One region of the Eisenbergiella sp. OF01-20 genome, then DNA from elsewhere that is predicted to be linked to it. Evidence: a T-box and tRNA genes for the amino acid it is inferred to sense, from the RefSeq annotation. Region 1 holds a T-box; the other holds one or more tRNA genes.
The links. The T-box of region 1 lies ahead of metG (methionine--tRNA ligase). A T-box ahead of a tRNA ligase gene usually reads a tRNA of that ligase, here a tRNA-Met.
Positions count from the first base shown of each region.

Region 2: it has a tRNA-Met gene. The T-box ahead of metG (methionine--tRNA ligase) is inferred to sense a tRNA for this amino acid. The anticodon was not compared.

Region 1 covers NZ_QUES01000005.1:209,349-215,564, forward strand. Annotated here, with positions in the region: gene pyrB (aspartate carbamoyltransferase) at 1-502, shown strand, start outside; gene DXA36_RS09500 (aspartate carbamoyltransferase regulatory subunit) at 599-1,033, shown strand; gene DXA36_RS09505 (hypothetical protein) at 1,122-1,730, opposite strand; gene metG (methionine--tRNA ligase) at 1,817-3,490, opposite strand; T-box leader at 3,587-3,844, opposite strand; gene sepF (cell division protein SepF) at 4,148-4,489, shown strand; gene DXA36_RS09520 (LytR/AlgR family response regulator transcription factor) at 4,508-5,266, shown strand; gene DXA36_RS09525 (GHKL domain-containing protein) at 5,256-6,216, shown strand, end outside.
Region 2 covers NZ_QUES01000015.1:71,451-77,666, reverse strand. Annotated here, with positions in the region: gene DXA36_RS17685 (beta-galactosidase) at 1-1,872, shown strand, start outside; tRNA gene DXA36_RS17680 (tRNA-Val) at 1,986-2,058, shown strand; tRNA gene DXA36_RS17675 (tRNA-Met) at 2,067-2,140, shown strand; gene DXA36_RS17670 (hypothetical protein) at 2,467-4,221, shown strand; gene DXA36_RS17660 (helix-turn-helix domain-containing protein) at 4,957-5,286, opposite strand; gene DXA36_RS17650 (ABC transporter permease) at 5,770-6,216, shown strand, end outside.

The DNA.
Region 1 (6,216 bases):
CCGCACACTGAAGGGGCGTCTGAACCAGCTCACCATAGGTCTCTGCGGCGACCTGAAATTCGGCCGCACCGTACATTCCCTGATCAATGCCCTCGTCCGTTATGATGATGTGCGTTTCATCTTTATATCCCCGGAAGAGCTTCGCGTGCCGGATTATATCACGGAAATGCTGAAGGATAAAAACATTCCTTATGAAGAGGTCATGCAGCTGGAAGAAATTATGCCCCGGCTGGACATCCTCTATATGACCAGGGTGCAGAAGGAACGTTTCTTCAATGAAGAGGATTATGTCCGCCTGAAGGATTTCTATATACTGGATAAGGCCAAGATGAACCTGGCCCCGAAGGATATGCTGGTGCTCCATCCTCTTCCCAGGGTAAACGAAATATCCGTGGATGTGGACGACGATCCGAGAGCCGTATACTTTAAGCAGGCCCAATACGGTGTTTACGTGCGTATGGCCCTGATTCTCACACTGCTGGGGATCACAGTTGATTCCTGACACAATGCCGCAGCCAGACAGCGGATGCCGCTTTTTACAGGCCATCCTTGCGCTCACTACACGAACAGCCCGCTTACCGGGCGGAAAGGTAATCTTATGTTAAATGTTGGAAAAATAGAAGAAGGTTTTGTTCTGGATCATATAAAAGCCGGAACCAGTCTGTCCATATACCGTCATTTACAGCTGGACAAGCTGGATTGTACGGTGGCTATCATCAAAAACGCCAGAAGCAATAAAATGGGAAAAAAAGATATTTTGAAGGTGGAATGTGATGTGGACAGGATGGATCTGGATGTCCTGGCATTCATCGACCACAATATCACCGTAAATATTATTAAGAACGGGGAAATTGTTGAAAAGAAAGAACTAATACTTCCTAAAGAAATTAAAAATGTCATCCATTGTAAAAATCCCAGATGCATAACATCTATTGAACAGGGTCTGCCTCATATCTTTGTACTCTCTGATGAAAAGAAAGAGATTTACCGGTGTAAATACTGTGAAGAGAAATTCGACAGGCGTTCCCTGTAAGGGCGGGGGAAGCTGACGGGGATGGAACGAAAAAAGCTATTGCAAAGAGCTGAGCCGCCAGATCTGCAATAGCTTTTTCTTTATCTTTCTAATTGAACGAATCAATATAACGGTAAATTGCAGCTTCTTCACAAAGGAGCATTAATTCCGTATGGTTTCCCTTCACCTGATTTAGCTGTAAAATCCATATTGGTGCCAGAGGCTTAAAATCAAATAATTCCGTATAAACTTTTACAAATTTATCGGATTTATTCAGATCAAAATAATATTCCCCCTGCCATCCTATTTCTGATTTTCCACCGTATTTATTTTGTAGTGTATAGTGTTCCTCAAGGTAGTCCGCGAACTCATCCAAGCTAATTAAATCTTCAAATGAAAAACGTATTATCGCTAAACCCATTTCCTGTCCATCCGGGGCTTGCAGTTGGAGAAAATATAGATCTACCGAAGTTTTATAACCATTAATTGTATATAACTCCTCAGGCGTATATATTTTAAAGTTACGTCCTCCCATCATCTTTTCTGAGTAATTCTCAGAATCAACGTCTATCCCCAACAGTTCACAAGCTTCCGGCAATGAAGCCCCAAACAGACTCGTACTCTCACAATATTTTATTTCTTTTGATTTTCCACATGCAGTAATTATCATGCCGGAAAAAAGGCATATAATAAAAGCATGTACTATTTTTTTCATCATATAATTAATTTGCCTTTTCTGTTCAATATAGCCCTGTTTCTGACCGGCTTGGGGTTATCCCCTCTTCCAAAATTCATGCCGCGCAATCATAAATACGTACAGGCTTTATCCAGCCTGGCACTTTCTTCTTCCGCAAGCTTTTTATCCAGACGCTGAAATAAAATTCCGATTTCGGGAAGCCGGTACCCCGGCTCCACCTGCTGTTTTTTCCAGTCCGGTGACAGCTGCAGCCAGCCGCAGATTTTCGCGGAAGAAAAGGGGAGGAAGGGGTATAACAGCACCGCCAGATCGGCAATGACCTGGACACAGGTAAACAGCGTATTGCAACAGTCCCCGGTATCGGTGTCACGGGTAATCCAGGGCTGCCGGGAATCAAAATATTTATTTGCCTTCCTCACCAGGCCGAATATTTCATCCACAGCCTCCTTAAGCAGCCCTTTTTCAATCAACTCCGCCGTCCTGCCATACAGTTTTGTTGTCTCTGTCTCCAGTTCCCCGTCCGCTATTCCCCGCGGTACACAACCTCCCAGGTACTTTTGTATAAATACCAGCGTACGGTTCACAAAATTCCCGTATGCGCCAAGCAGTTCCCCGTTATGGCTGTTGATGAATTCCCGCCATGAAAAATCAGCGTCCTTCTTTTCCGGTCCGTTGGCAAGCAGATAATACCGCAGGGAATCACTGTCATATCGGTCTGTGATATCCTTAACCCATACGGCATAGTTATGGCTTGTGGAAATCTTTTTCCCTTCCAGCGTCAGATATTCACTTGACAGGATTTCATCCGGCAGATGCCAGCCCTCTCCGTTAGCCAGCAAAAGGGAAGGGAGAATGATGGTGTGAAAAGGAATGTTATCCTTCCCATGCACATAATAGTGCCTTACCGGACAATCGGGAGATTCCTGCTGCCCGCTCTTCTTATCCGTCTTCCAAAGCTTCCTGAACTCCTCCGGCCTGTCTCTCAGTGCTTCCTTGCCGGAGGATAAATAGCCCAGCACATTTTCTGCCCAAATATAAATTTTCTTGGTTTCATAGCCTTCACGGGGAACCTCAATTCCCCAGTCCAGATCCCGGGTAAGTGCCCTGTCCCGCAAGCCCTCGCTGAGATACTTCCCTGAAAAAGCCAGTGCATTCTTCCTCCAGTTTCCATGGCTTTCCACGTAATCTCTCAGTTCCTGCTCCAGACGGCTTAACGCGATGAACAGATGCCTGCTGCTCCGGAAGGAAATTGCGGAACCGCAGATCGCACAGACCGGGTTTATCAGAGTTTCCGCCTCCAGCACCGCGCCGCACGAGTCACATTGATCCCCTCTCGCTTCCCCTCCGCATTCCGGGCAGCTCCCGGTCACGAACCGGTCCGCCAGAAAAGAACCACAGCTTACGCAAAAGGCCTGGGGCACTTCCTTCTCGTAGACATAGGGACTATCATACAGCTTCCTGTGAAATTCCTTAACAAATTCCTTATGGACGTCGGAGGAGGTTCTGCCGTAATAATCATAGCTGAATCCCAGCTTACGGAAGCATTCTTCAAATTCCCGGTGATAAAACCCGCTGATTTCTTCCGGCGTTTTGCCTTCCTGTCTGGCCCGGATCGCCACCGGTGTCCCATGACAGTCACTTCCCGAAACAAAGCAGACCTTATCTCCTGCCGCCCTGTGGTAACGGGCCAGGACATCCCCCGGAAGCAGGGCTGCAATATGGCCGATATGCAGAGAGCCGTTGGCATATGGCCAGGCTCCTCCAATTACTATATTTCTCATCTTACATTCCTCATTTCTTATTTGTTGTGATAACGCAGATCGCAAAATCCGCTGTTTACAGGCAAAAAAAATCCCTCCTCTCCGAAAAAATAATTTTTCGGGGACGAGAGCATCGCTTCGTGTTACCACCCCAATTCACCTGTCCCTCACGGCACAGGCCTTATCAACTACGGACGAGAAATGATTCATCGATAGTCTATCACGGTAACGGGTGAATCCGTCGCAGCCTGAACCAGCCGGTTTTCGGTGCGCAGCTCCGGGACCATGTTCAATTGCCCTCACTCCCTCCGCTCTCACCAACGCGGATTCTCTGTAAAAGCTCCGGTAACCTACTCTTCCCTTCCATGCATTTTAGGCTATGAAATTATGATTCATTATATGGGGCCTTTTCTTATTTGTCAACCATTTTCAGACCCGTATGAACTGTTACTCATTATACATTTTCACGTCAATTAAAGTGTAAAAGCTGTCCGGTTAAGTGAAATTATTGCTTTTTTATCAGTAACTTTCTATAATAAAAAACAAACATTACAATCAATATATTCTAATCAAGGCCAATTTATACTTTGTATACAACATGATGTATTTTTGACATATCATGTTTTTTATTCCGTTCCATTTACGACAGGACAGGAAAGCAGGAAGGATGAAATGGTTATGGCTGTACAGGAAAATCATTGTAAAATTGTGGACTTCCAGGAATATCTTTCTAAAAAGGAATTGGAACTTCATATGAAAAAAATGGCGAACCGGGAAATTATGGTTATCATCCCCACCCGGCATTCACAAATTGTATCTGTAGGGGAAAAGCTGCTGCTGGGTGAAACGGTAATCCTGAACTTAAACTATCTTGACACAGATACAAGGCAGCGATTCATGGATTTCGTATGCGGTATCTGTTATACCGTGGAAGGAAGGCTAACCTGTATCTCTGCAGGTATATACATTGTCAGTGTGGACGATTACATTGACACTGCCATGGCAGAATCAAAAAACTAGAGGAGATATACGGAAACTATGATTCGGATTGCAATATGTGACGATAACAGAAAGGACGCACGGACCACCAAAGCTTTTCTCCTGTCTTTCATGGAAAGAAAGACCAATGCAGCCTTTCAGGTAAGGGAATTTTCTTCTTCTGCCCAGCTGTTGGCTTCCCTGTCCACGGAAGCCGCTTACCATATCTATCTGCTGGATATCCTGATGCCGGGATATAACGGTATCGATCTTGGACGGGAAATCCATAAATCCAGTCCTTCCGCCCTGGTAATCTATCTTTCCACTTCCCCGGATTATGCCTTGGATGCTTTTCATGTCTTTGCTTTTCAATATCTGGTAAAGCCGGTGACAAGGGAAACGCTCTTCCCTGTCCTGTCGGACGCTCTTTCCCATCTGAAAGAAAACGATACCGGATATTTCCTTCTAAAAACCAAAACAGGAATCGTGAGACTGGAATGCGAACGGATTATGTACATCGAATATCTGAACCATATGATTGAGGTGAATATGGAGGATAACAGCATTTATACCAGTATTACTATGAGAAGTAATTTTGATGAGATCGTAAAACCTCTCACGGAGTTTACTTTCTTCATTAAACCCCACAAGGCTTTTCTGCTTAACATGAATTATGTTATCAGCCTGCAGGATAAGGATTTTACCATGAAAAATTCCGTTTTAATCCCTATCTCAAGGAAAAACTACACGGCAATAAAAAAGCTTTACATTGATTTTATTCTCAGCAAAGGATACGGCGGTAACCGACATGAATTATAGAGATCTTTCCATACTATGGAGTTTAATAAATATTCTGTTTATATTCAGCCAGCTATATGAATCCCGATTTCCCGGGAAGAAATCTTTCCGTCTGAATCTGATCTGTATGGGCGGGCTAATTGTATTCAATATGCTTCTTGTACTGAAAATGGGAGTTATATGGATGGGAAAATATTTTATCCTCACCTGCACCCTTCCCAGCTTCTTCTATTTCTTTTATATGGCTAAGGACAGGAACGGCCGGTTCTTTTTTACTTTTTGCATTGCCGATATTATGGGGTTCTGGATCATGGCCGTTACCAACCTGATATCATATGCTCTTGGAGAAAATTTTCTGCTGCTGCTTCTTCTTCGCATTTTTCTGTTTCTCCTGCTTGAATTTTTTGTCGTATATTATTTAAAAAAACCTTACCATCTCATTCTTCAGTTTGTGAAAAGGGGCTGGGGAGGTTTTGCCTTTGCGTCCGGTCTGTTTTATCTGTTTTTTTCCCTTATGTCAGGATGGCCGACAAGAATTACGGAACGCCCCCTGGAGCTTCCTTCTTTTCTTTTGCTGCTGCTTATCATTCCCGTAGTATACATTACGATCTTTCTCCTGCTCTATCACCAATGCAGGCTGGATACCAGGCTGCAGAATGAAGCTATTCTGCAATCCCAGCTCACCGGCTTTTGCAACCAGCTTCGGCTGCTTCAGGAATCGGACGAAAAGAACAAGATTCTCCGCCATGATCTGCGTCATTATATGAACCAGCTTTCGGTTTGTCTCCAGAGCGGAAATATTTCCGCAGCACGGCAGTATCTGCATCATTTTGAAGATTTGTGTAATGATTCCGTTGTAACCAGCTTTTGCAAAAATCCAACCATTAATGCCACTCTGTCTTATTATGCTTCTAAAGCAGACGATTTGGGAATACAGGTAAGCATCCATTTTACAGCCGCATGTGATAAAC
Region 2 (6,216 bases), on a different contig from region 1:
TTTCTGGAAAAAGCGGAAAAGGCCGGCATGAAGGTTATCTTCTGTACGCCCAGCGCCACACCTCCCGCCTGGTTAACGAACAAATATCCGGAAGTACTTAACGCCAATATGGACGGCGTCCTTTACCGTCATGGCTGCAGACGCCACTATAATTACAATTCTCCCAAATACCAGGAGCTGGTTACACGGATCGTGGAAAAATCCGCCGCCCACTATGCACCCCACCCTGCTATTATCGGCTGGCAGATTGACAATGAACTCAACTGTGAAAAAAATGAATTCTATTCGGAGAGTGACACGATAGCTTTCCGCGTGTTCCTGAAGAAAAAATACCATACGCTGGATGCGCTCAATGAAGCGTGGGGAACCGTTTTCTGGAACCAGACCTATACGGATTGGGAAGAGATCTATGTTCCCCGCCCGACACCAAGTAATGCAACCAATCCTCATGAAGTCCTGGATTATGTCAGATTTGTGTCCGACAGCACCTGCTTTTTTGCAAAAATGCAGAGTGATATCCTGAAAAAATATGTGAAGCCCGGTGATTTTATCACCACCAACGGTCTGTTCGGCAACCTGGACAACCACCGCATGACAGAAGAAAGCCTGGATTTCATCACCTATGATTCCTATCCCAATTTTGCCTACTGCCTGGATTCCTACGAGTCGGAGAAGGACGGTCTGCGGGACAGGAAATGGAGCAGGAACCTGGCGGAGGCAAGAGCCGTATCCCCTGTGTTCGGCATCATGGAGCAGCAGTCCGGGGCAAACGGCTGGAATACCCGTATGGAGGCTCCTACTCCTAAACCGGGACAGATGACCCTTTGGACCATGCAGAGCATCGGCCATGGGGCGGACTATGTGAGCTACTTCCGCTGGCGTACCTGTACGATGGGGACGGAAATCTACTGGCACGGGATTCTGGATTATTCCGGCAGGGACAACAGACGTCTGGCAGAAGTAAAGCAGATACATAAAATGGTCGGTGCGCTGGAGCCTGTGACCGGATCCCATTACCGGGCCGAGGTAGGTATTGTGAAGGATTATGATAACCTTTGGGATGCCGGCCTGGATATGTGGCATCAAAGAGTGGACAGAGAGAGCAGCAAGTCCTTATTTGCCGCCTGTCAGAAAACCCATACGCCTTTTGATTTCTGTTATCTGGATCATATGCGGGCTGAGGACTTGTTCCGGTATAAGGTGCTTTTTTATCCCCATGCCACCATAGTAACCAGTGAAATGGCAGAAAAACTGACGGCCTATGTGGAGCAGGGAGGCTGCCTTGTACTGGGATGCCGCACCGGTTACAAGGATGAAACCGGAAAATGCGTGATGAGCAGGCTTCCCGGGCTGCTGCAGCCCCTTACCGGTACGGATATCCCCGAATACACCTTCGTGTCCCCGGCGGACGGTACGGTTTATGCGGATTGGGACGGCGTGCAGATCGAAGCCTGTATTTTCAATGATTTGCTGGAACCCCTTACGGAGCAGGCCAGGGTGGAAGCAAGATACGTTTCCAGCTATTATGCCGGAACACCAGCCCTTATCAGCAATACAAAAGGGAAAGGACGTGTTTATTATTTCGGAGGCGCCTTTCATGAGCACACGGCCCGTGTATTCCTGGAAAAATTGGGAGTTGCACAGCCATATGGGGATATCCTCACCCTTCCGGAGGGCTGCGAACTGACAGTAAGGGAAAGTGCGGACGGAAGCCGGTATTTCTTTGTGATGAACTACCTGGAGGAAACTGCGGAAATCTGTCTGAAGGAAGTATTCCTGGATTTGTTTGAAGGAAAAGAAGCAGAAGGGAAACTGGAGCTGCCCCCTTATGGGACAAAGGTACTGGCAAAAATAAATAGTATAAACCGATAATTTCATACTGGAAAAAAGTTTCAAAAAATGTGTTGACAAGTTGTCCCATTTTTTGTATACTAATCAAGCAGGTTACGGGTGCGGTCAAAACACTTCAAAACTTGTTTGATTATGGGATCTTAGCTCAGCTGGGAGAGCATCTGCCTTACAAGCAGAGGGTCATAGGTTCGAGCCCTATAGGTCCCATATATTTCGGCGAGATAGCTCAGCTGGCTAGAGCACACGGTTCATACCCGTGGTGTCGAGGGTTCAAGTCCCCCTCTCGCTACTATGTTAAGTACAGCGGAAATGCCCTGTTGGGGGATTTCTGCTGTTTTTTATTGCAGTAACCGGAATACAATTGAGTAGGGTCAATTTTACAATAGAAGGTTATTCCTGGCCGCCCGGATCCATTCCGGTTCGGAGCAGAAGGACGGAAAGGGCGTGTTTTTTCCGGCATCCTTTGTGTAGAAAAAGGATATACCTTATGGTACAATGGCAACAATACAGGCCTGTGAGTACAGCGGGGAATCATCAAAACAACGTGGGCCGGATGCGGAAAAGTATCAGATAAAGAATACTATTGGAACCTGCAGAATGGGGAAGCGAAAAAAAATGTGGAAAAAAGAGATTATTTACGAAGCGGCAAAACCAATCCTCTATTACCTGGTGAAGGAAAACGGAGAATTGTTCCTGAAGCATACTTATGACTGTGACTGTGAAAATCCTGTAGTGGAGGAATGCTTCATTCTCCCCTCACAGGAATCGGAGAACAATAAAGCCTGCCGCATCACTGCCAAACGCCCGTTTCGGGTCGCGGCAGATGAGAAGCACCACAGGGCGGAGATCCTGTTTGACGGCACGGAAGAAGAAATCAGCCTTTCCTTCTATCCGGGAATTCCCCATTGTGACATGATGGGAAATGCTATGATCCTGGAGTTTGAAAATGGGCAGGAGTTTGAAGAAGCCGTTTATCAATTTTACTGGAAGACACTTCTTCCCTCTGTTGCAGAACGAACGGCCGGGGCAGGCTATCCGGTACGGGACGGTTATGTTGTGAGCACACTTCAAAAAGAAGTATATGCAGGAACCTATCCCGATGTGGATCATGAATTCCAAATCAAAGGCCGGGCAGCCATGGGGGATACCTTTGAACTGGGACTGATCCGGCGGATGCTGGAGCTGCAGTTAAAGCTGATGGCGGAGGATCCGGAACAATTGTACCGGGATCCCTGTTCTCTGCAGCCTGACGGTGTCAGGGAATACCATGTGAGGAGAAGCAGTAAGGATCGGCAGACCAATGCGGTGATGTTCCTCATCACCGGCAATGTGGAAATCATTGAATCCGCATGGCTGTATGTGGCGGCCTCCGGAGACTGGGACTGGTTTTTGAATCATAAGGAAGGGCTTGAAAATTCCCTGTCGCTGGTGGAGGACTGTATGGACAGGCAGGGGCGTCTCTGGTCCGATGTTTACTATGAAGATCAAATCATCAAGGACGGAAGGGAATGTATGTCAGCCGCTCTGGCGGCGGATGCCATGAGACGTATGGCAGATTTGGAAAGAAGAGCCGGGGATTCCGAAAAAGAAAAGAAGTATCTGGAGCTGGAAAGGAAACTGGCCCGGGCTATGACGGCGGATCTTCCCGGAGGCTTCTGGGATCGTGAAAACGGACGTTTTATTGACTGGGTGGACAGATGTGGTATCACACACGATCATATCCATCTGTTGGCAAACGAACTTCCTCTGCTGTTTGGTTATGCGGATGCGGGGCAGGAAAAAGCCGTGCAGAAGCTTTTGGAAGAATGCTTTGATGAATTCCAGCGCTTTCCCACCTTTTTATCCGCAAGGATACAGGACTATACCGATTCGGAAATCGGTTTGCCTTATGACCTGTGTGCGGCAGGAAGATATTGGTGCTGGGATTTTGCCTTCTGGGAGTCCCTGGGAAGGAAGGATATGCTTGAGCGGCAGCTTCTGGCTGTCTGCAGACAGGCAAAGCTGGACGGTTATCTGATGGGGGAACGTTATGATATGAATCATATTTTCTATCAGGATGATAAGAACTGGCATGGAGCCGCCCATTATTATGAATATCCCTGTGTATTCATCTGGAACCTGATCCGCGGATATCTTGGGGTACAGCCTGATCTGGATGTGGATGTAAAGATTGCCCCAATGCTGAACAGGCCCGGCAAGGTGAGGCTGGAAGCGGAATGTTATGCCCTGGAATATGAAATGAACGGCAGCAGCTTATCAGTAAAAAATCTGCTGGATCGGCAAAGGACCTTCCTGCTCTGTATGAATGGAAAAGAAAAGAAGGTTACCCTGGGATTCGGCGAAAGCATTTCATGGGATTTTGCGGAATGAGGATGGAAGCTGCAGTGTAGGTCTTAAAACAACATGAATTAATACCTTATTCATTATATTATGGAAGGACCGGCCGGAGCGTAATTCTTGTAATTACGCTTTTTTCATGTCCATATCTTATACAGCCGGAGAAGATAGAACCTTCTGTAAGGGTTTCAAAACCCATAAAAAACGGCTTGTGATACTTCCCAGCCATTCTCCAATATAAAATTGTATTGTATGACTCTTTTTTAGGGAATTTTCCAGACAGCAGAGTGGAAAGTGCCAGGAGTAATGAGATTCCCGGAATTTTCCTTTAAGAGTGTTCAATACACCATTGCCGCAAATTGGTTGATACAAGGAGAGGAAGCAAATATTTCCGGGAATTTTGGCCACATTAATTGCAGAGCTGCGGAGCAATACATAAGGAATGATAATAAAGGATCCGCTCTTTCGATGTCAAAGAAAAAAATACCCGTTGGTTCAGCGGAAAATGAACAGTAACACAAAAGGCATAAAAATTACACATTATACTTGACAAAACCAGCCGCAGCGGTATCATATTTATAATAACTTTGTCTTACATCTTCTTCGTGTCCCATAATGCGGGATGCTGTTACGCAATTAAGCGTTCATTCATATCTGAGATAGTATATTCATTTTATATCCCATTATCTATATACCCACCCTTTTTCGTTTTTGGAATTACCAGCCGCATGGGCACCAGAATCATATCATCCCATGGCAAATTGATAGCTAATTCTTTTCCTGAAGTTCTGCCAGTTTTCTTATCTGATCCAAAGCGTAATCTTGAAATTCAGGGCGTAAGGTTTTGAATATGGACAACGCTTCGTCAACTTTTGCCACGTCGGCAGGGTCGCTGTCAAACATTTCACCTTCGCCGCTTTCCAGCCAATATGGGTTCACTCTATACAGTTGACAAATATGGCGGAGCAGAAGTTCCTTCGGTTTTACGCGATCATATTCCAAGTTGCTTATTACATCACGGCTGACACCCAGCTTCTCGCCAAATTCCCGTTGTGACAGCTTTAAAGCCTCACGAACGGCTCTTATTCTATTAGGCAAATGAGTTTCCTCCTACTACTTTTATATGATTAATGTCACCTCATTTTACAACACAAAAATAAAATAGTCAACACAACGACAATCTCATAAAAGTGTTTACAACACTTATTGACTGTGTTATACTGAGTCTGCAACACAATACATGAAAGGAGGTTGAGGGTATGCCGCAAAACAGTTCAGATATAAAACGGCTGGCGGAGCTGAATTCCCTTTTCTTGACTCTGAATAATAAGGATCAGGATATCGCCCTCATAATTTTGAGATCGTTGAAGTTCGCTCAATCCGTTATGAGTTCCCCAGACCCGGCCGATCGCACCCGTAAACCACCTGAGAACCGTTTCGCTTAACGTAAGCTGCTCACAATTTCATCAATATTTATTATAATCCAAAATATAAAACCTATATTTATGTGAATTTGCAGAACGGCCGGAGTTATGGAAATGTAGGAAACGTATGATCAAATATAAGTAATGGAGGGTTGGAATGAAAAAGGGAACAAAAAATTTGCCGGGAAGCAGCCAGACAGGGGGAGGCAGACGGTTGAGGACGAGCAACGCAACGCTGGCCTATTTTCGAAGGCACTGGCTGTTTTACGCTATGCTGATTCTGCCGGTGCTGTATTATTTTCTGTTCTGCTACCGTGCCATGCCCGGCGTGGTAATTGCATTTAAGAACTATAATATGTTTACAGGAATCTGGGACAGTCCCTGGGTGGGAATGGAATTCTTTAAACGGGTAGCGCAGTCCGATCCCTTTTGGCGTTCCGTACGGAACACGTTGGTTCTGAATATTCTGGGACTGGTAGTCGGGTTTCCGCTTCCCATTATTCTTGCGCTGTTCCTGAATGAGATCATGCATACCGGTTTTAAGAAAACCGTGCAGACTATCATTTACCTGCCCCACTTTATTTCCTGGTCTGTTATCGGCGGT